DNA from 2 places in the Rhizobium sp. SG741 genome. Region 2 is predicted to be linked to the other one. Evidence: predicted binding sites of a transcription regulator. Region 2 holds the regulator's gene; the other holds the start of a gene.

Region 1 (11,494 bases), on a different contig from region 2:
TACTCGCTGTTGACCGGCTTTACTCTGATGACGGCGGCCGGCATCTTCGCGCTGTTGCAGCCCATCGGGCAATTCGTCATTTCCGCCGGCCTGCGCAACGAGTTTCTCGTGGCGGCGCCTTTCGTGACCGGCCTTGCGGTGTGCCGCGCCCTGACACTCAACATGCTGCCGACGCCGGCGCATCTGCAGCATCGGCTGCTGGCGATTTTCCTGCTCGCCGCGATCGACTGCGTGCTGTTGAATGCCGGGACACTGGCGGGCGGCTATCTCGGCTCCTTTGGCGATGCGGCCCTGATGGCCGGGGGCATGATCGGGGCGCTGATTGCGATGGCGGTCGGCGTGAAGGTGCTGATATCGCTGCCCTTCGATTTCGTCTGGCAGCCGGTCTTGCTCTCCGCCGTCGGCCTCGCCGTGCCGGTGCTTGCGACTGCGGGCTTCACCTATTCACTCTGGATATCGGTCTCGGCGGGCGTAATCGGTGGTGCGCTCTTCTGCCTGCTCGGGCTCTACAGCTATTTCGTTACGATGTTCCGGCCGAAAGCCCGGTCCTAGAGCATTTCCAGGAAAAGTGCGTAGCGGTTTTCCGTCCGGAATGCTCTTCGCGCTCAAAGATCTTCCAGCATCGAGAGTACACGATCGGCGCTGCGGTCCCAGGAGAAGCGGGCGACGTTTTCTCGGCCGCGTCGACGCAGGTTCTCTCGCAGGGCGCTGTCCTCGGCGATCCTTCGCATGCCGGTGATAAGCTCGGCCTGTCTGGTTGGATCGAAATAGAGCGCCGCGTCGCCGGAGGCTTCACGCACGGCGGGAATATCGGCCGCGAGCACCGGGCAGCCCTGCGTCATGGCCTCGAGAGGCGGGATGCCGAAGCCTTCATAGAGGCTCGGAAAGACAAAGGCGGTGGCATGACGCTGCAGCGCGGCGATCTCTGCATCGCTGAGCCGCCCCGGAAAGAGCAGGCGATCGCTCGACTGCGGACCATCCGATTTGAACACGGTCGGCGCAGTGCCGCCGACGACCACGAGCTTCTGGCTTTCGTCGCCGAGCGCCTCGAAAGCGCGCATGGCAAAATCAAGATTCTTGTTCGGCTTCATCGTGCCGACGAGCAGGAAGAAACCGTTGGTCTGCAGTCCGAGGCGTTGGACGATGGTCTCATCCGGCTCGATCGCGGCGAAATGATCGACGGCATTGTAGACGACATCGATCCCGCCGGACGAGACGCGGAAGACCGAGGCAAGCTCCTGGCGCGAAAACTCCGAGACCGTGCCGATCTTGGCCGTGCGGGTTAGCACCGTGCCGAGTGCGCCATGCAGCAGGCGGTAGCTGCGCTTGAAGGATTTGGGGTGCCGGAAGATCGTTACGTCGTGGATGACGACGGCCTGGCGGCGGTGCAGGAGAGGGCCGCTGCCGCCGAAGCCGATCAGCCGGCCGCCGCGCGAACGCGCCAGCAGTGCCGTCTGCTCCCAGACATGGCCGGGGCCGGAGCCGAAGGAATCGACCACTATGGCGGAAAGCCCAAGATCGACTGGGGTGTGCCGCGGAACGGCCAGCCGCCAGCTTGCACCCTTTAATACGGCGGGTACATTGCCGGCGGAGATCTTACGGTCGAGCGCCAGCGTGAGTTCGCGCGCAAAGCGCTGTACGCCGGACAGAGGCTGGCCGAGAAAACGCCCGTTGATGATGATCGATTGCACGCGAAAAATCCCGATATCTCATTGATCGGGAACAGCTTGCACCATTTTCTTTAGAGAAGGTTTAGCCGGGCCGTCGCGATTTTACGCAAGCGCATCCTTGCTGCCGATAATGGCGACGCCACGCGTGCGCATTTCGTCGATCGCCGCCTTGACGCCGGCCGGATCGATACCGCGGCTCGCATCCTCAATGAAGCGAACGGTGACACCCGGCAGCATCTCGACCGCGTCGAGCGCTGAGAACTTCACGCAATAATCCGTCGCCAGCCCGCAGAGATCGAGCTCAGTCACCCCTTCGGAGCGCAGACGTGCGGCAAGGCCGGTGAGCGCCGCTTGATCGTTGTCGCGAAAGGCGGAATAGCTGTCGACGGCCGGATTCTGGCCCTTCTGCTGGACGAAGTCGATACCGTCGGAGTTGAGATCGGGGTGGAAGATGGCGTCTTCGGTATTCTGGACGCAATGGTCTGGCCACATCATCTGCGGCTTGCCAGAGAGCATGCCCATTTCGAAAGGCTTCTTGCCGGGATGGGCCGAGGCAAAGCTGCCGTGACCGGCCGGATGCCAGTCCTGCGATGCCACAACCAGGTCGTATCTGCCGCTATCGATGAGCGCGTTGGCAACAGGCACCACCTGATCGCCATCGGGCACCGGAAGATTGCCGCCGGGGCAGAAGCCGTTCTGGATGTCGATGAGCAGCAGTGCTTTCATGAGGCCTGTCCTTCCGTCTCTGTTGCACTGCACGATGCCAAGCGACGGGATTCGGATCAAGCCTTTTGCGCCCCGCCGGCGGACCGGACGAGGCGCAATGGTTTGCAAAGGTTTACGCGGGCTTGTGGCCCATCAGGCCGTAGAAGGCGATATAGACGTAGCAGATGATCGGCATCAGGAAGGCGAGATGGATGCCGATGGTGTCGGCAAGTCCGCCCTGGATCATCGGCAGGATGGCGCCGCCGACGATGGCCAGGCACAGGATGCCGGAGCCCTGGCTCGTATATTTGCCGAGACCGTGCAGCGCCAGGCTGAAGATCGTCGGGAACATGATGGAGTTGAACAGGCCGATTGCCAGCACCGACCACATGGCGACATGGCCGGTCGTGAGCACGGTGACCAGGAGCAGGATGATGACCGCAGCGGCATTGAAGGCAAGCGCCTTGCCGTCGTCTATATGGCGCATGATCAGCGAGCCGATGAAGCGGCCGATCATGGCGCCGCCCCAGAAATAGGAGACATAATGCGCGGCATCGGCCTCGGAGAGATGAGCGATGTCAGGCTGGCTCAGGAAGTTGACGAGGAAGCTGCCGACGCTGACTTCGGCGCCGACATAGAGGAAGATGCCGACAGCGCCGAGCACGAGATGGCGATACTGCCAGGCCGAGCCGCCGCCGCGCATCGGTTCGACCGTTTCCTCGTCTTCGACTTCGGGCAGCTTCAGCGCCGCAAAGATGGCGGCAAGCACCAAGAAAGCCACCGCAAGCAGTAGATAGGGGAATTTCACCGCACCCGCCTCGGCAAGGCGCATGGCGTCGATCTGTTCCGGTGTGGCGTTGGTTGCGGCAACGGTTGCGGCTGACAGGATCAGCATGGCGCCGAAGAGCGGTGCAATCGTTGTGCCGAGCGAATTGAATGCCTGCGTCAGGTTCAGCCGGCTTGCGGCGGTATCGGGAGGTCCCAATACGGTGACATAGGGGTTGGCGGCGACCTGCAGGATCGTGATGCCGGTGGCAAGCACGAAGAGGGCGCCGAGGAAGAGGGTATAGACGCGATAGCTGGCGGCAGGAATGAACAACGCGCAGCCGACGGCGGCAATAGCGAGGCCGGCGACGATCCCCCACTTATAGGTGATGCGCTTCACAAGCGCTCCGGCCGGCAGCGATACGATGAAATACGCGCCGAAGAAGCAGAACTGGATCAGCATCGACTGGGTGTAATTGAGCTGAAAGACGCTCTTCAGGTGCGGGACCAGAATGTCGTTCAGGCAGGTGATGAAGCCCCACATGAAAAAGAGTGAGGTGAGTGCGATAAGCGCGAATTGATAACTGCCCTGGCCTTGGTGTGCGGATGCACGGGCGCTGGTGGGCGCAGAGCTTGTTGCTGAGCCAGCCACTTTTTTATCCTCGGTTTTTGTTTTTGCCAGGCTTCGACGATCGGCCCGGGCGAGAGCCCGAACGGGCCGAGATGCAGGCTGGCAGCGGCTTGCCGAGATACCGCGGGAAACGCGCAATCCCGAAGCCGCCAAAGTCGATATAATCGATTAGGACTGGATTGGTAGCTTGCTAGCGATGCGGATTTTGCAGGGCTGGGATGTTGGGGGCGGGCGGCTGATTGAGCGTCTACCACAATTCATAATATAGGGCGCGCCAATCGGGGTTCATTTTCTCAATCAGCTCGATCTTCCATTGGCGATGCCAGTGTTTCAGAGACTTTTCCCGCTTTATGGCTGAAACGATGTCTGCGTGATCTTCATACCAGACGAGCCGCGTGCAACCATACTTCCATGCGAATCCGGGTGTGTGACGCGCCCGTGGTTCTAGTGGGCACAATGCGTCCGGTCGGAATGCTTTGCGTGGATCCTCGGGTCAAGCTCGAGGATGACGGAGGGTGGGGAGATGAGGAGCCCTACAGTGAGTCCAAGGCCTCGCTTTATATTGGCGTAGGCCTTCGCATTCGTGTGCGCCCTCTGGTCCCAAACCGGATGATCTAGGTAATCAAACCCGCTCCACAAACCCATCCAGCACACGTTTCTGCCCGGCGCGGTCGAATTCGATCGTCAGCTTGTTGCCTTCGATCTCCGACACATTGCCATTGCCGAACTTGATGTGGAAGACGCGGTCGCCGATGGCAAATTTGGAGGGTTCGGAGGAGGTGGACTTGGCCACCAGCTCGCCGTCGATCGTGCGCACTTTCGGGCCGCTTTCGCCGTAGCCGATACGTTCGACGGCGTGGCCGGAGCGGCTGCCCCAGTTGTCGCGGGTCGCGTCGGTCTTGTTGGCCTGGGCGCGTTTCCAGCCAGGGGTGGAATAGGAATTGGCGAAAGGCTCGGCTTTGTCGAAACGCGACTGGCCATAGCCGCCGCGGCCGTACCCGCCGTAGGATTGCTCGACTTCGGCGACTTCGACATGGGTGACCGGCAATTCGTCGAGGAAGCGGGACGGGATGGTCGATTGCCATAGGCCGTGGATGCGGCGGTTGGAGACGAACCAGATGTGGCAGCGGTGTTTGGCGCGGGTGAGGCCGACATAAGCGAGGCGGCGTTCTTCCTCCAGGCCGGCGCGGCCGCTCTCGTCGAGCGAGCGCTGATGAGGGAAAAGACCTTCCTCCCAGCCGGGCAGGAAGACGGTGTCGAATTCCAGGCCCTTGGCGGAGTGCAGCGTCATGATCGAGACGGCATCGAGGTTTTCGTTCTGCTCGACGTCCATGACGAGGGCGACGTGTTCGAGGAAGCCGCGCATGGATTCGAAGCTGTCCATCGAGCGGATGAGTTCCTTCAGGTTTTCAAGCCGTCCGGGCGCTTCCGCCGATTTGTCGTTCTTCCACATGTCCGTATAGCCGGACTCTTCGAGGATCTGCTCGGCAAGTTCGGTGTGCGGCGTATTTTCGAGCAGGCCCTGCCAGCGGCGGAAGGATTGCACGACGTCGAACAGCGCCTTGCGCGCCTTTGGCTTCATCTCGTCGGTCTCGATGATGTCGGCCGCTGCCGCCAGCATCGGAATATCGCGCACGCGGGCGTAGTCGTGCAGCGCGCGCACCGTGGTGTCGCCAAGGCCGCGCTTCGGGGTGTTGACGATGCGCTCGAAGGCGAGATCGTCGGCCGGCTGGCAGACCAGGCGGAAATAGGCCATGGCGTCGCGGATTTCGAGGCGCTCGTAGAAGCGAGGGCCACCGACGACGCGGTAGTTCAGGCCGAGCGTGACGAAACGGTCTTCGAATTCGCGCATCTGGAAGGAGGCGCGCACCAGGATCGCCATGTCGTTCAGCTTGTGTTTGTTGCGCTGAAGCTGCTCGATCTCCTCGCCGATGGCGCGGGCTTCCTCCTCGGAATCCCAGGAGGCGTGCACCTGCACCTTGATGTCGTCAGGGTCGGAACGGTCGGTGAACAGCGTCTTGCCGAGCCGGCCCTCATTATGGGCGATCAGATGCGCGGCTGCACCGAGGATGTGCTCGGTGGAGCGGTAGTTGCGCTCGAGCTTGATCACCTTGGCGCCGGGAAAATCCTTTTCGAAGCGCAGGATATTGTCCACCTCCGCGCCGCGCCAGCCATAGATCGACTGGTCGTCGTCGCCGACGCAGCAGACATTCTGCAGCTCGCCCTTCGGCCGTTGGGCCAGGAGTCGCAGCCACATATATTGCGCCGTGTTGGTGTCCTGATACTCGTCGACGAGGATATAGCGAAAGCGCTGATGGTAGTCCTTCAATATGTCAGGATTCTGCCGGAACATATTGATCGGATGCAGCAAAAGGTCGCCGAAGTCGCAGGCGTTCAGCGTCTTCAGGCGGTTCTGGTAAGCGGCATAGAGTTCGCGGCCCTTGCCGTTGGCAAAGGCGCGGGCGTCGCCCTCGGGAATCTCGGCGGGGCCAAGACCCTTGTTCTTCCACGTGTCGATCATGCCGGCGAATTGCTTGGCCGGCCAGCGCTTGTCGTCCAGGCCCTCTGCCTGGATCAGCTGCTTGATCAGGCGGATGACGTCGTCGGTATCGAGAATGGTGAAGCTGGAAGAGAGGCCGACCAGCTCTGCATGGCGGCGCAGAAGCTTGACGCCGATCGAGTGGAAGGTGCCGAGCCAGGGCATGCCCTCGACAGCGCCGCCGACGAGCAGGGCGACGCGTTCCTTCATTTCGCGCGCCGCCTTGTTGGTGAAGGTGACGGCGAGGATCTGGCTGGGGAAGGCGCGGTTGGTGGAGAGGATATGGGCGATGCGGGTCGTCAGCACACGCGTCTTGCCGGTTCCGGCGCCGGCAAGCACCAGAACGGGCCCGTCGAGCGTCTCCACCGCTTCCGTCTGTTCCGGATTGAGGCCTGCGAGATAGTCCGGCCGGCGGTGGCTGTCGCGCGCCGCCATGGCACGGGCCGCAATGCCGCCGCCGATGCTGCCTGCATCCGGCGCAGAACGGCGCGGCGCCAGATGCTCCGGCTCCTCGTCAAAGAAGGGAATGTCGTCATGTCCGATGGTCATGTGGCCCAATGTAATGATTCTACCCTGAAAGGCAAAAGAAACGGGCTGAAAATAGAACAAAAAGTGCACATTCACAGGCAAAGGCAGGTAACGGGGAGTCTGTTCCCGCATCTGAACGGAGATGTGGGAGTGCGAATGAAACGCCTCGTTGTCTGCGGAAATATTACAACTTTGTCATAGTCTGCGGCAATGCTTGCCGCATATGTATAAAAAAACGATATTGCACAAAATCGGGCACAATCGTGCGTTATGAAGCCAACCCGAACTTGGCCTCGGCAAGCGCGCTTGACGCGACGAGGCCATGCCAAACCGACGACGCGATTTCATCGCCTCTGACACAACGAGCCGGAGACGTGCATGACCGCCTGGAAGCAGCTTTCCTTGTGTTTTTTCTTGCTGGTGGCAGGTCTTGCCGCCGCCGTGGCCTTCGTGCCGGGCGCAGCTGGCCTGTTGCGGGGAGCTGGCGTTCCAGAAGCCGTGGTGGCGGTTGTTGCGCCCGGCAAGAGCGACACTGGCGAGAAGCAGGCTAGTGCTGCCAATGGCGGTGCACGCCGCGGCCAGAATGTGCCGCTCGTCGTTACGGAGCCGGTGGTCGGCGGCATCGTCAATGACCGCCTCAGCGCCATCGGTACAGGCGACGCCATTCGTTCGGTCGTCGTCATGCCGCAGGCAGCCGGCACGATCCGGGAAATCCTCATCAAGTCCGGCGATCGGATAAAGCAGGGACAGGTGTTGGCCCGCCTCGACGATGACGAGCAGGTCATCGCTCGCGGCCAGGCGGAAGTAGCGCTGAGGAGCGCATCCGAGAAATCCCAGCTCTATCGCAATATCAAGTCCAGCGTGTCGCGCATGGATGTCTTCGATGCCGAGATCGTCGAGCAGGGCGCCAAGCTGGCGCTGCAATCGGCGGAACTCGCCTTGAAGCGCCGCGATATCGTTGCGCCGATCGACGGCATCGTCGGGATCGTGCCGGTCGTCGTCGGCGACAACGTGACGACGACGACGAGCATCGTGACACTGGACGACCGCTCCGAGATCCTGGTGGACTATTGGGTGCCGGAACGCTTCGCCAATACGGTCAAGGTCAATCAACCGGCGGAAGCGACATCGGTTGCGCTGCCGGGGCGCGTCTTCACCGGTGTGGTCGAGGCGGTGGACAATCGTATCGATGGCGCCAGCCGGACCTTGCGCGTGCGCGCCCGCATCGACAACGCCGCCGATGAGCTGCGGGCCGGCATGTCCTTCAATGTCGGCATGCGCTTCTCCGGCGAAACCTATCCCTCCGTCGATCCGCTTGCGGTGCAGTGGGACGGAGAGGGCGCGCATGTATGGCGCGTTGCCGACGGCAAGTCGTCGAAGGTGCGTGTCAGCATCGTGCAGCGCAATCCGGATGCCGTCTTGGTCAAGGGCGATCTTCGCGATGGCGATCTCATCGTCATCGAAGGATTGCAGCGTGTGACCGAAGGCGGCGACGTTCGGTTTGCGCGCGATGTCGCCCAGGCCTCGGAGGTCATCACGCAATGACGGAGCAGGGCGATGAGATGAAGGAAGCCGGCGCGGGTTCGGGCAAGCAGTCCTTCACCGCGCTTTTCGTGCGCCGGCCGATCCTGGCGCTGGTTTTCAATACGCTGTTGGTCGTTGCCGGCCTTGCCGCTTATGTCGGTGTCGAGGTGCGTGAGCTGCCGGATGTCGACCGTCCCGTCGTCACGGTGCGAACCGTATTCGACGGCGCGTCGCCGCAGACGGTGGATCAGGAGCTGACCAAGGTCATCGAAGGTGCTGTTGCTCGCGTCAGTGGTCTGAAATCGGTCTCCTCCAGCTCGTCCTTCGGACAGAGCAGGGTGACGCTGGAGTTCTCCGACGCCACGGATCTCTCGGTCGCCGCCAACGACGTCCGCGATGCCATCGGCCGCATCACCGAGCAATTGCCCGATCAGGCCGATGCGCCGCAGATCGTCAAAGCGGATTCGGATTCGCAGCCGATCATGCGCCTTGCCGTAACCTCCAGCACGTTGACGATGGACGACCTGACGCAGCTCGTCGACAAGGAGATTACCGACCGGCTGGCTTCGGTCGAAGGCGTTGCCGATGTCGAGCTTTACGGCGATCAGGAGAAAGTCTTCCGGATCGATGTCGATCAGGCAGCGCTGGCGGGGCGAGGATTGACGATCGGCGATCTGACGACCGCGCTTGCGACGGCCGCGCTCGACGTGCCGGCGGGGTCGCTGAAAAGCGCCCGTCAGGATATCGTCGTGCGCGCTACGGCTGCGCTGCAGACGCCGGAGGATTTTGCGCGGCTGATGGTCAAGGACCGTGTGCGGCTTTCTGATGTCGCTACCGTAACGCTCGGTCCGCGAGACGGGACGACCGCGCTGCGCTCCAACGGCGTGCAGGGGATCGGCCTCGGCATTATCCGTCAGGCGCAGTCGAATACGCTCAATATCTCGGAAGGCGTGAAGTCTGTTGTCGCGCAACTTTCGAAGTCGCTGCCCGAGGGGACGCGTATCGTCATCACCAGCGATGATGCCGTGTTCATTCAGGGAGCGATCCACGAGGTGGTGCTGGCGCTCATCCTTTCCGCGCTGATCGTCACCGTCGTTATCTATCTCTTCCTGAGAGACTGGCGGGCAACGCTGATCCCGGTCGTCACCATGCCGGTGGCGCTGACGGGTACGCTCGCCGCGCTCTACATGGTCGGTTTCTCGGTCAATATCCTGACGCTGCTGGCGATCGTACTTGCCACCGGCCTCGTGGTCGACGACGCCATCGTCGTGCTGGAAAACATCGTCCGTCGCAGGGCCGAGAAAATCGGGCCGCGGGCCGCCGCCGTGCTCGGCACGCGCGAAGTCTTCTTCGCCGTCATTGCGACGACGGCCACGCTTGCTGCGGTGTTCATTCCGCTGTCGTTCCTGCCGGGGCAGGTGGGCGGCCTGTTCCGCGAGTTCGGCTTCGTGCTTGCCTTCTCCGTCGGCCTGTCGTCGATCGTGGCATTGACGCTTTGCCCCATGCTCGCGTCGCGCATGCTGACCAAGGAGATGCGCGAGGATCACGGCATGCTCGGCCGTTTCGGCGAGCTGTTTGCCGCCGTCTATCGTCGGACGCTGCGGGCCTGTCTCAATGGACCGCTTGTGGTCATCGTCTTCTGCGCCCTGTTCTCGGCTGCCGCCGTCTTGGCATTCATGAATGTCAAAAGCGAACTGACGCCAAACGAAGACCGGGCCATGGTCATGCTTCGCCTGACCACGCCGCAGGGGGCGGGTCTCGATTACACGAAGGATCAATTGCAGCGCGTCGAGGAGCGGCTGCAGCCGCTGATGGATAGCGGCGATATCCGCAATATCTACGCAATCTCCGGCATGAACGGCCAGAAGAATAGCGGTTTCATGGTGCTGACCCTGGCGCCATGGAGCGAGCGTCATCGCACGCAGCAGGACATCGTTTCCGACATCAACCGCGCCACGGCAAATGTGCCGGCCCTACGCGGCAACGTTATTCAGGCCAATAGCCTGCGCATTCGCGGCGCCGGCAGTGGCGTGCAGATGGCGCTTATCGGCAATAATCACGAGGCGCTGACTGAATCGGCACTGAAACTGGTGCAGGCGCTCGATGCAACGGGCCAGTTCGACACGCCGCGTCTTAACAACGAACCGACCCAGGCCCAGGTTTCCGTCGCCATCGATCGCGAGCGCGCTTCCGATCTCGGGGTCGATATTACAGGTCTTTCGGTCGCGCTGCAGTCGCTGCTTGAAGGGCGTTCCGTGGTCGATGTCTTCGTCGCCGGCGAGTCCTATCCGGTGCTGCTGACCTCGACGATGCGCCCGATCGACGATCCGACCGATCTTGAGAACGTCTATTTGAAGACCGGCGACGGCAAGATCGTGCCGATGTCGGTTATCGCATCCCTGAAGGAGAATGCTGTTGCGCCGCAGCTGACCCGCGAGCAGCAGCTTGCGTCGGTTGCTATCACCGCCGGCCTCAAGAACGGCATGTCGCTCGGCCAAGCCGTCGAGGAGGTGACCAGGATCGCGGCACCGCTATTGCCGCCTGGCGCGCGGTTGATGCCTTTGGCGGAAGCGGCGACGCTGGAGGAGAATTCCAGCGGCATGGCGTTGACCTTCGGCTTTGCCATCGTCATCATCTTCCTGGTGCTTGCTGCGCAGTTCGAAAGCGTGCTGTCGTCGCTGATCATCATGTCCACGGTGCCGCTTGGCCTTGCCTGTGCCGTTTTCGCGCTTGTCATCACCGGTTCGAGCCTCAACATCTACAGCCAGATTGGGCTGGTGCTGCTTGTCGGCGTGATGGCGAAGAACGGCATACTGATCGTGGAATTCGCCAACCAGCTTCGCGACAAGGGCGAGGGCGTGCGCGAAGCAATCGAAAAGGCCTGCGCGCTCCGCCTACGTCCCGTCATGATGACCATGATTGCGACCATCCTCGGTGGCGTGCCGCTGGTGTTTGCCGAAGGCGCGGGCGCGGAAGCGCGCATAGCGCTGGGCTGGGTGATCGTCGGCGGGCTTGGTTTCGCGACCCTGGTGACGCTTTACATCACGCCCGTCGCCTATCTCCTTATTGCCCGCTTCGCCAAGCCGCAGACACATGAGGAGCAACGCCTGCATGAGGAAATGTCGGACGCGG
Region 2 (11,494 bases):
AACGTCCTCGCCATCGCCGGCGAGCACAGCGATCAAGGCATTGACCTTCACGCCTTCGGTGCCGGCGGGAACGACGATCTTGGCGACTGTGCCTTCATCGACGGCTTCGACTTCCATCGTTGCCTTGTCGGTCTCGATCTCGGCGATGACGTCGCCGGACTTGATCTTATCGCCTTCCTTGACCAGCCACTTGGCGAGGTTGCCCTCTTCCATGGTCGGCGAGAGGGCAGGCATGGTGATGTTGATAGGCATCGATGAGCCCTCCCCTTATTTGTAGCAAACGGCTTTCACCGCATCGACCACTTCACCGACATTCGGCAACGCCAGCTTTTCGAGGTTGGCGGCGTAAGGCATGGGCACGTCCTTGCCGGCAATCGTCAGGATCGGCGCATCGAGATAGTCGAAAGCCTGCTGCATGACGCGGGTGGCGATTTCCGTGCCGACGGAGGACTGCGGATAGCCTTCCTCGACCGTGACAAGGCGGCCGGTCTTCTTGACGGATTCGATAACCGTCGGAAGATCCATCGGACGGATGGTGCGCAGGTCGATGAGCTCGACATCGATGCCCTGGGCTTCCAGCTCGGCCACGGCCTTGGTGGCATAGGTCATGCCAATACCGAAGGATACGACCGTGACATCCTTGCCGGGACGATGGATGCGGGCCTTGCCGATCGGTACAACGAAATCATCAAGCTTCGGCACGTCGAAGTGCTGGCCGTAGAGAATTTCGTTCTCGAGGAAGATGACCGGGTTCGGATCGCGGATCGCCGCCTTGAGCAGGCCTTTGGCGTCGGCTGCCGTATAGGGCATGACGACCTTGAGGCCGGGAATGTGGCTGTACCAGGAGGCATAGTCCTGGCTGTGCTGAGCGCCGACGCGAGCTGCCGCGCCGTTCGGGCCGCGGAAGACGATCGGTGCGCCCATCTGGCCGCCGGACATATAGAGCGTCTTGGCGGCGGAGTTGATGATCTGGTCGATCGCCTGCATGGCGAAGTTGAAGGTCATGAACTCGACGATCGGGCGAAGGCCGGCCATGGCGGCACCGACGCCGATACCGGCGAAGCCATGCTCGGTGATCGGGGTGTCGACAACGCGGCGGGGACCGAACTCCTGCAGCAGGCCCTGGGTGACCTTGTAGGCGCCCTGATATTCGGCGACTTCCTCACCCATGACGAAAACGTCCGGATTGGCGCGCATTTCCTCGGCCATCGCGTCGCGCAGCGCTTCACGCACCGTCATCGACACCATTTCCGTGCCGGCCGGGATTTCCGGATCGGCGGGAGTGGCTTTGGGCTGAGCCGGAACAGGTGCCGGCGCGGGAGCGGCCGCTGCAGGCGTTTCGACCTTGGCAGGCTCGGCAGCGGGCGCTGCCTTGACGGCGGAAATATCGGAAGCGGATTCGCCGTCCTGCAGAAGGATGGCGATCTTGGCGTTGACCTTGACGCCTTCGGTGCCGGCGTCGACCAGCAGCTTGCCGATCGTGCCTTCGTCGACGGCTTCCACTTCCATGGTCGCCTTGTCGGTTTCGATTTCGGCAATGACGTCACCGGAAACGACTTTGTCGCCTTCCTTCTTGAGCCATTTCGAAAGGGTGCCCTCTTCCATCGTCGGAGAAAGGGCGGGCATAAGGATATCGATGGGCATGGATGTCCCTCCCCGATTTAGAGCAGAATGTCGGTGTAGAGCTCGGAGGCATCCGGCTCAGGATCGTTCTGGGCGAAATCGGCACTGTCGGCGACGATATCGCGAACATCCTTGTCGATACCCTTGAGATCGTCTTCCGTTGCCCAGCCCTTTTCGAGAAGGCGAACACGAACCTGTTCGATCGGATCATGTTCGGAGCGCATCTTCTGCACTTCGTCCTTGGAACGATACTTGGCCGGGTCCGACATGGAGTGACCACGATAACGATAGGTCAGCATTTCCAAGATGATCGGGCCCTTGCCGGAACGGCAGTGCTCGACAGCCTCGTCAGCCGCAGCCTTGACGGCGCGAACGTCCATGCCATCGACCTGGATGCCCGGGATGCCGAAGGACGCACCACGCTTGGAGAAATCGGCCTGCGCGGTGGCGCGCGCCGTCGACGTACCCATGGCGTAACGGTTGTTCTCGATCACGAAAATCACAGGCAGCTTCCAAAGCTGCGCCATGTTGAAGCTTTCGTAGACCTGGCCCTGGTTGGCGGCGCCATCGCCGAAATAGGCGACGCTGACATTGTCATTGCCACGATACCAGTTGGCAAAACCGAGACCGGTGCCGAGCGAGACCTGCGCGCCGACGATGCCGTGGCCGCCGTAGAAATTCTTTTCCTTGGAGAACATGTGCATGGAGCCGCCCTTCCCTCGGGAATAGCCGCCCTGGCGCCCAGTGAGCTCGGCCATGACGCCGCGTGCTTCCATGCCGGTTGCAAGCATGTGCCCGTGGTCGCGATAACCGGTAATGACCTGGTCGCCGTCCTTCAAAGCCATCTGCATGCCGACGACGACAGCTTCCTGACCAATGTAAAGGTGACAGAAGCCGCCGATGAAGCCCATGCCGTAAAGCTGGCCGGCCTTCTCTTCAAAACGGCGGATCAGGAGCATCTCACGATAAGCCTTGAGCTCAGCATCACGGTCGAAATCCGCGATCGGACCGCCATTGGTGTCCTTGGCGGGCTTGGATACTGTCTTGCGGCTGGAAACGGACGCGGTTTTTCGCGGCGCCATTCAACCCTCCCTGTGTGAGTAGCCTCGTTTTATGGTGAGGCGTAACATAGGCAAGATTGTTCGCCACAGCAATGCTATAATTGCATGGCTCATATTCTTCGTAAGTTATTGTTATAACTACAAAAAGAATGATTAACCGAAATCCGGTTAATTATGGCTATTTGTTGAAAATGACGATCTCGTTCGCCTTGGAATAGGTCAACTGATAGCGCGCATATTGGTCGAGCATATCCTTGTCCAGAGAGCCGTCACTGAGCAGAGCGACCTCTTTTTCGAGGTGCTCGCGCTTCGCGACCAGATCGGCAAGTTCCTTGCTGCGGTCGAGCCGACGCCGCTCGAAAACCTCGGTCGCCTTCAGGCCGTAGTCGCCGTGCACACAGTGATAGCCGAAGTAGCTAACAAAAGCGACAGTTACGGCGGGAAGGACGAAACGGCCGAACCTTCTCTTCTTATGATATTTTGTCCACATACTCGCTCGAAACGCCCTGCCGTAGGCAATCTCAAACCTCAGACGATGCGACGGAAGCATTGCGGCTGCGGATAAGATCACGTCAAATCAAACACCTAGAGCAACTTTAGCCGTGAGAGATTAACCGTCCGTTGACTCTACCGCGCGCCCAACAAAAAACCGCGCCCGAGGGCGCGGTTCAAGATCAGCGAATATGAACAGCAAAATCCGACGGATCCTGCGGGTCAAGCTCAGCCACGAAGAATGGAGCGGCCGGCATACTTCGCCTGCGGGCCGAGACCTTCTTCGATGCGGATGAGCTGGTTGTACTTGGCAAGACGATCGGAGCGCGACAGCGAGCCGGTCTTGATCTGACCGCAGTTGGTGGCAACCGCGAGATCGGCGATGGTCGAGTCCTCGGTTTCACCGGAGCGGTGCGACATGACGGCCGTGTAGTTGGCCTTGTGCGCGGTTTCGACAGCGTCGAGCGTTTCCGTCAGCGTGCCGATCTGGTTGACCTTGACGAGGATCGAGTTGGCGACGCCCATGCGGATGCCATCGCGCAGACGAGCGGAGTTGGTGACGAACAGGTCGTCGCCGACGAGCTGCGTCTTCTTGCCGATCAGGTCGGTGAGCGTCTTCCAGCCTTCCCAGTCGTCCTCGGCCATGCCGTCTTCGATCGAAACGATCGGGTAGTTGGCGGCGAGTTCAGCGAGATATTCGGCCATGGCGCCGGATTCCAGCGTGCGGCCTTCGCCTTCGAGCACGTACTTGCCGTCCTTGAAGAACTCGGTCGAAGCGCAATCAAGGCCAAGAGCGATTTCTTCGCCCGGCTTGTAGCCGGCTTTTTCGATCGACTTCATGATGAAGTCGAGAGCGGCAGGGGCGCTGGAGAGGCCAGGCGCAAAGCCACCTTCGTCACCGACATTTGTGTTATGACCCTGCGAAGCCAGTTCCTTCTTGAGGACGTGGAATACTTCCGAGCCCATGCGCACGGCATCGCGGAAAGTGTCTGCACCGAGCGGCAGGATCATGAATTCCTGGAAATCGATCGGATTGTCGGCATGGGCGCCGCCGTTGATGATGTTCATCATCGGAACCGGGAGCAGGCGAGCGTGAGCGCCGCCGACGTAGCGATAGAGCGGCAGGTTTGCACTCTGGGCAGCTGCCTTGGCGGCGGCGAGCGATACGCCGAGGATGGCATTGGCGCCGATGCGGGACTTGTTCGGCGTGCCGTCAAGCTCGATCATGATGTCGTCGATCTGGATCTGATTTTCAGCGTCCATGCCGCCGATCGCGTCGAATATCTCGGTATTAACGGCTTCGACAGCCTTCTCCACGCCCTTGCCATGATAGCGCTTGCCGCCGTCGCGAAGCTCGACGGCTTCATGCGCGCCGGTCGACGCACCCGACGGAACCGCCGCGCGGCCCATGCTGCCATCTTCGAGGTAGACATCGACTTCGACAGTCGGATTGCCACGGCTGTCGAGAATCTCGCGGGCGATAATGTCGGTGATTGCGGTCATGATAGCTTCCTGCTCGCTGGTTTATAAATCGATTGAAATGGTCTTAATCGAAGACGCGGAAATTACAATGCCGCTCCGCACCCCGATTTCGCACTCCTGCAGGCCCCGTAACGCAAATACATGTCAGCCTGTTGAATGCCTGATATTTCTCAAGCCTTGGCGATGGCGTCGAAGGCAAGCAGCTTCTCAAGAAGCCGCGGCATATCCTTCAGATAGACCATGTTCGGGCCGTCCGACGGCGCATTGTCCGGATCTTCATGCGTCTCGACGAAAACGCCGGCGACGCCGACGGCGACGGCGGCGCGCGCCAGCGTCTCGACGAATCGGCGATCGCCGCCCGTCGAACCGCCCTGCCCGCCGGGCTGCTGCACGGAATGGGTCGCATCGAAAATCACCGGCGCGCCCATCGCCGCCATGATAGGCAGCGAGCGCATGTCGGAGACCAGCGTATTGTAGCCGAAGGAGGCGCCGCGCTCGCACAGAAGAATGTTCGGGTTACCGCTGTCGTTCAGCTTGGCAAGCACGTTCTTCATGTCCCAGGGAGCCAGAAACTGTCCCTTCTTGACGTTGACGACGCGGCCGGTCTTGGCGGCGGCAACCAGCAGGTCTGTCTGGCGCGACAGGAAGGCCGGGATCTGCAGGATATCGACCGTCTTGGCGACGACAGCACACTGCTCTTCCGTGTGAATGTCGGTCAAGACCGGAAAACCGTATTCCTTTTTCAGATCGGCAAAGACTTCCATGGATTTTTCAAGGCCGATGCCGCGCTTGCCGGAGAGCGAAGTCCGGTTCGCCTTGTCATAGGAGGATTTGTAGACAAGGCCGATGCCAAGCTTGCCGCAGAGTTCCTTCAGGACGCCAGCAACCATAAAAGCATGCTCGCGGCTTTCCATCTGACACGGACCAGCAATAAGCGACAGCTTGGCGGTGTTGGAAAACAGAACCTTGGAGGCTCCCTCGCCGACGATCACTTCAGAATTCGTGCTCATGCTATCTCCTCGAAGGCGAACAGGGCGCCCGGTCCGGGGGCCAGCCTTGTCAATATACGATTGTTCTTACGCGTGTAGGTGACGCCGTTAGCAGCGAAATGCGACGATGTCACGGAAAGATCGCGTGTTTTGAAAAGGATTGCGCGCGCCTGCAAGCCGGGATCGTCCGAGTGAACAGGCAAATCGTAAAACGCTTCCATGCCTGCCGGCGTCAGGAGCTCGATATCGGCATTGGCCGCCCTGATCGTCAGACCGAAAGAATGTTCCGATATCCAGGGTTCACCGACGATCGCTTCGAAGAAAGTGCGGAACGCGGCCGGGGTGGGTGTCGATATCGCCACCCGCGCAATGCCGGTGACGCCGTTTTCATGGCGCTCCAGCACGCTGCGATCGGCCGGCAGCGGATTGATGCGCTGGCAGCAGAAGGCCAGAAAATCCGGCGCACGCAGATCGGCGGCGAAAGCGAGACGAAAACCGGCGACGGTCTCCGTTCCATCCGGCATTTTCATGGGACGCGAGAAATCCAGCATGCGTCCCGCCGAGATGGCGCTTACCCGAAAGCGCTCATCATCGGCGACAGCATCCTCCGAGCCGAACACCACGGCTGAAAAGCCGTCTTCACCGAGCCGGAAGCGATAGGCCTGATCGCGCGCAACGAAGACATTCCCCGCGCCGACGCTCTCCTCACATTGCTCAGGGGATGCCACTGCCAGCGGTTCAAGATAGGTCTTGTCCGCAAAGAAGACGCAGGCATTCTCGGTGCCGAACGGATGCCGGGCGTCGGGCGCGACGGTGAAACCGAGCTTGCCGAGCCGCTCGCGCGCCAAAGCGAGATTGACGGTCGGCAATACGAGATGATCCAGCGGATGCGGCGACAAAGTCATGATGTCTCCTATTTTCCTGCGCCCGCAGGTTTGCGCCCATCCATCCTCCAATTCAAGATGAAAGCAAGACGATAGAGGCGCAAGACGACCGCATGTCCTGTCGAAGACGCCAGATCACGCGGCTGATTCTTTGATCGGTACCGGAATCGCATGTCGTGAAAATGGCTTTCATCCATGCGTCAGCTACTCAAGGTAGGCTGCATGCGCCCAATGAAGCACTAAAGAGCATTTCCTTATGTTTTCCGATATGTTAGCGCGGATATAACCATATGAGACTTTTATCGGGTCCACCCAGTGATGTCGAATATTTAACTGTCCGTGCAAAGCTTTACCGAAATTTAAGTACTTGCGGAACACATATGGAACATATAGTGTCCGTTCTGGATTTGTTTCACGCTTTTCTCGATTCTGGGGTTCCAAGACGATGTTGACGCGCAAGCAGCAGGAACTGCTTCTCTTCATTCACGAACGGATGAAGGAGTCCGGCGTGCCACCATCTTTCGACGAGATGAAGGACGCGCTGGATCTTGCATCCAAATCCGGTATTCACCGTCTGATCACGGCTTTGGAGGAACGAGGGTTCATCCGCCGGCTACCGAACAGGGCCAGAGCGCTTGAGGTCATCAAGCTGCCGGATGCCTATAATCCAAGCCTGCAGCCGCGCCGCGGCTTTTCGCCGAGCGTCATCGAAGGCAGCCTTGGCAAACCCCAGCCAGTTGCGCCGCCTGCTCCGCCAAAAGTGGCGAACGACGACCAGAACAGCTCTGTTTCGGTACCGGTCATGGGCCGCATCGCCGCTGGCGTTCCGATCTCGGCCATCCAAAACAATACCCACGACATAACCGTCCCTGCCGACATGCTCGGCTCGGGCGAGCATTATGCGCTGGAAGTAAGAGGCGATTCAATGATCGATGCCGGCATTTTTGACGGCGATACGGTCATCATTCGCAATGCAACGACTGCCAATCCGGGCGATATCGTCGTCGCGCTCGTCGACGACGAGGAAGCGACGCTGAAGCGCTTCCGCCGCAAGGGGGCCTCCATCGCGCTCGAGGCAGCCAATCCCGCTTATGAGACCCGCATCTTCGGGCCGGATCGCGTCAAGGTGCAAGGCAAGCTCGTTGGCCTCATTCGCCGTTATCACTGACCGGTGATGCTCGGACGATCGGCGCGCCGAATGTGCCTGTGCGCCAATCGTAGGTTCTGTGCCGAGCCCATGGGCGCTGTGGATTTTCGAACGCAGTAACCACATTTGGCTTGTCGGTGCTGAGGTCCATCTCAATGGACCCTGTTTGCCGCAATGTGGCGCCTGTGAAAAGCATGGCGCCGGAGCGGCAGCGATCCAGGCGTAGTCGTACGGGAGTGACGACGATATTGGCCGTATCGCAGGCCGGCGACAGGTAAGCTGCGTCCTCGATGGTGACCAGCATCGCGCCATTTTCAAGCATCGCGACGCACCATGCGCCCTTTTGGCAAGCAAAACTGCCCTGCATGGCCTGGTCGAGTGCTTCATCCATTGCCTTGCGAACTGCGCCCTGCTCTTCGACGCTCAATCGCCGGCGATGATCCGTCTTGCTGATCTGGGGAAGGCGGCTATTAACAGGAAGGATAGTCGGAGGTTGATGCTCGCTCGCAACCAGCGCCCTCTGCCACTGTTCGAAAATGAAAGCCTGCGGCCTTTCGCGATTTGTTGCCAGTATGTCGTCCTGTCGCAAGGCAACCAGAACACCATCCTCGGAAATCATGAGATCCGGTTTGGGCACGCCAGAGCCGAATGCTGCCACGCCGAGGGAAGAAAGCAGCAACAGCAGGCCCACATGGCGCACGCTCGTTCGCAACATCGTCATGAGCAGAAAGCCTGTGATGAACGTCGGCATAAGCCAGGCGGGCTGGCGGCCGAAGGTAATATCGCCGCCCCACCCCGCCACCGTTTTGGCGATAGCGATGACCAACTCCAGTCCCTCGCCGGTGATTTGCCAAAAGGGCCCGTCGAGGCCAAATGGCATAAGCAACATTGCCGCCATGCCAAACGGCATGACGACGAAGGAGACTATCGGCATCGCAGCGAGATTGGCTGCAAGTCCGTATGTCGCCAACCGGTGAAAATGCTCGATCGAGAAGATCGCCGTCGACGCGCCGCCAATGAAGGAGGTCGACAATATGCCGCCGAAGAAGCGCGTAACGAACAGCAGGGGGCTCAGGAGCCTGGAGCGCGAAAGAATATTTTCCCGATGCTGGCGCCGTTTCCAAAGCGTGTAGCCGGATACCAGCGCCAGCGTCGCGGCGTAGGACATCTGAAAGCTCGGTCCGAGCACCTGCGACGGCGACAGGCTGAGAATGACGATTGCCGAGAGCGCAACGTTGCGCAGACTGATCGACGGCCGGTCGAAGAGCACGGCAACCAGCATGATCGCCATCATGATGAAGGCGCGTTCGGCCGACACGCCAAAGCCGGAAATGAGATAGTAAGCCGTCAGGGTTACCAGCGCGCCGAAAGCGGCTATCTTCTTGGTCGGCCACGCCTGCGCCATGCCGGGAAACAGGCTGAACAGATAGCGCAGGCCGATATAGAAGATACCGGCCGAAAGCGCCATGTTGAGGCCGGAAATGGCAATGATATGCGTGAGCCCGGCCATTCGCAGCGCTTCGGTCGTTTCGTCCGAAAGCGCGCGTCTCTCATCGGTGACAAGTGAGGCCGCGAAAGCGCCGGTGTCGCCGGGCAAGGTTCTTCTAATCCTGTCGCCTATGCTGTTGCGCAGGCCGGCAAGCCAGATATCCGCCTTGTCCGACACCGAATCCGCCGCAACATCACTGGCCGGTGACAGCAGGGTCGGCTTTCCAAAGGCAAAGCCGTTTGCACCGATGCCGTTGAAATAGGAACTGAACGCGAAATCGTTGAGATCAGGCAGAGCAGGTCCGGCCGGAGGCGTCAGTCGCGCCTTGCCCTGGATGCGGTCGCCGAGGTTGAACGGTTCTGCCTGTTTGCGCACGAAAATGGTGACGCGCTCCGGCGGTCTGCGAATGGCCGGCTTTTCTGTCTTGTCGACTTTGACGACGTATCGCCAACCTCCGTTATCGTAGGATTCTCGCCTTTCGATCCGACCTGTGACGGTCGTGGTCACAGCCGAGTCGAGCATGACGGTCGATGCCCGCCAGCTTTCCCACTGTGCCAGAGCCATGCCCAGACAAACCAGCATGCCGGCGAAGAGGACATGCCGAAGCACGCGGCCCGCTTCGCGCCTGAAAAGAAAGCTGCCAGCCAGGACCAGAAGCGCAGCAAGGACCGTCTGCGGCGGCGGATCGATATCGGCCTTGAACCAGAAGATCGTGCCGAGGCCCATATAGATCGGCGCAAACAGGATGGCACGACCATGCGCGGCCTCCTCTTCGATCAGGCGCCAAACAAAGGATCTGATGCGACTGACAGCCAGGTAGAAACGCGCGACCGGCGGCGCCTGATCCTGCGTCCGCTCCCGCTGCTCCGCTTTGGCACGAGAAACAAGGGGCGTGGCGGCATGGTGAGGCTCTGCAGGCCCAGGAAGATTCCTGCCATCCTCCTGCTGCTCCGGTGCCTCTAAATTAGGCATTCACTGCCTGCCCCACGCAAAACTACAGCTATGACGCGATTTTTGCCGTCACCATTCGGTGAATTCAACCAAAATCGGCACACCCACTGCCAAATTGCGCCATTTACCGGAACGGGGGGATCAAATGCCCTACTGCATTGCCCAAAAGTTGATACCGCAACGCACAATTCGGCATTAGGATAACTTGGCATTAGGCTCTGGATCATATAGCTAGTCGGTAGTCGCTTAACCTTTTGGCGCTTTTTATGGCGTCAATCCCGCCAAATCTTGGAGGATCAGCATGACGGAACAAAGCGCGAAACTAACTTGGGGTGAGAAGACGGTAGACCTGCCGGTCAAAACCGGGACCATCGGCCCGAGTGTCATTGATATTGGTGCCCTTTATAAGAACACCTCCACTTTCACTTACGATCCTGGCTTCACCTCGACCGCGTCGTGCGAGTCCAGCATCACCTATATTGATGGCGACGAAGGCGTTCTGCTGCATCGCGGCTATCCGATCGAACAACTGGCCGAACACGGCGATTTCCTCGAAGTATGCTACCTGCTGCTCTACGGCGAACTGCCGACGGCCGCACAGAAGAAGGACTTCGACTATCGCGTCGTGCACCACACCATGGTGCATGAGCAGATGTCGCGCTTTTTCACCGGCTTTCGCCGCGACGCGCATCCGATGGCCGTCATGTGCGGCTGCGTCGGCGCTCTGTCAGCCTTCTATCACGACTCGACGGACATCACCGATCCGCATCAGCGCATGGTCGCGAGCCTGCGTATGATCGCCAAGATGCCGACGCTTGCCGCCATGGCCTACAAGTACCATATCGGCCAGCCCTTCGTTTATCCGAAGAACGATCTGGATTACGCATCGAACTTCCTGCGCATGTGCTTTGCCGTTCCCTGCGAAGAGTATGTCGTCAATCCGGTGCTGGCACGCGCCATGGACCGTATCTTCATCCTGCATGCCGACCACGAGCAGAACGCTTCGACCTCGACGGTTCGCCTCGCAGGCTCCTCTGGCGCAAACCCGTTTGCCTGCATCGCTGCAGGCATCGCCTGCCTCTGGGGCCCTGCTCATGGCGGCGCCAACGAAGCCGCGCTGAACATGCTGACGGAAATCGGCTCTGTCGACCACATTCCGGAATACATCGCACGCGCCAAGGACAAGAACGATCCGTTCCGCCTGATGGGCTTCGGCCACCGCGTTTATAAGAACTACGATCCGCGCGCCAAGATCATGCAGAAGACGGCGCATGAGGTTCTCGGCGAACTCGGCATCAAGGACGATCCGCTGCTCGACATCGCGATAGAGCTGGAACGCATCGCGCTGACCGATGAATACTTCATCGAGAAGAAGC

What was found. Region 2 encodes LexA, which represses DNA repair genes until DNA is damaged. Its sites were predicted from a motif close to TGTTCNNNNTGTGTTCNG; they were not measured.
Region 1: FHT29_RS23660 (UvrD-helicase domain-containing protein) is a predicted target of LexA. The motif match lies at 6,912-6,929, and genes of this name have one in related genera.

The regions. Positions count from the first base shown of each region.
Region 1 is NZ_JAAZQP010000010.1:81,313-92,806, forward strand. Features, by position in the region: gene FHT29_RS23635 (hypothetical protein) at 1-552, shown strand, start outside; gene FHT29_RS23640 (glycosyltransferase family 1 protein) at 606-1,691, opposite strand; gene pncA (bifunctional nicotinamidase/pyrazinamidase) at 1,773-2,396, opposite strand; gene FHT29_RS23650 (sugar MFS transporter) at 2,509-3,792, opposite strand; partial or broken gene FHT29_RS34615 (GIY-YIG nuclease family protein) at 4,019-4,198, opposite strand; gene FHT29_RS23660 (UvrD-helicase domain-containing protein) at 4,394-6,859, opposite strand; gene FHT29_RS23665 (efflux RND transporter periplasmic adaptor subunit) at 7,217-8,383, shown strand; gene FHT29_RS23670 (efflux RND transporter permease subunit) at 8,401-11,494, shown strand, end outside.
Region 2 is NZ_JAAZQP010000004.1:174,545-186,038, reverse strand. Features, by position in the region: gene FHT29_RS12405 (pyruvate dehydrogenase complex dihydrolipoamide acetyltransferase) at 1-252, opposite strand, end outside; gene FHT29_RS12400 (pyruvate dehydrogenase complex E1 component subunit beta) at 268-1,644, opposite strand; gene pdhA (pyruvate dehydrogenase (acetyl-transferring) E1 component subunit alpha) at 1,662-2,705, opposite strand; gene FHT29_RS12390 (septum formation initiator family protein) at 2,863-3,174, opposite strand; gene eno (phosphopyruvate hydratase) at 3,405-4,679, opposite strand; gene kdsA (3-deoxy-8-phosphooctulonate synthase) at 4,829-5,668, opposite strand; gene FHT29_RS12375 (VOC family protein) at 5,665-6,552, opposite strand; gene lexA (transcriptional repressor LexA) at 6,977-7,699, shown strand; gene FHT29_RS12365 (ComEC/Rec2 family competence protein) at 7,680-10,139, opposite strand; gene gltA (citrate synthase) at 10,420-11,494, shown strand, end outside.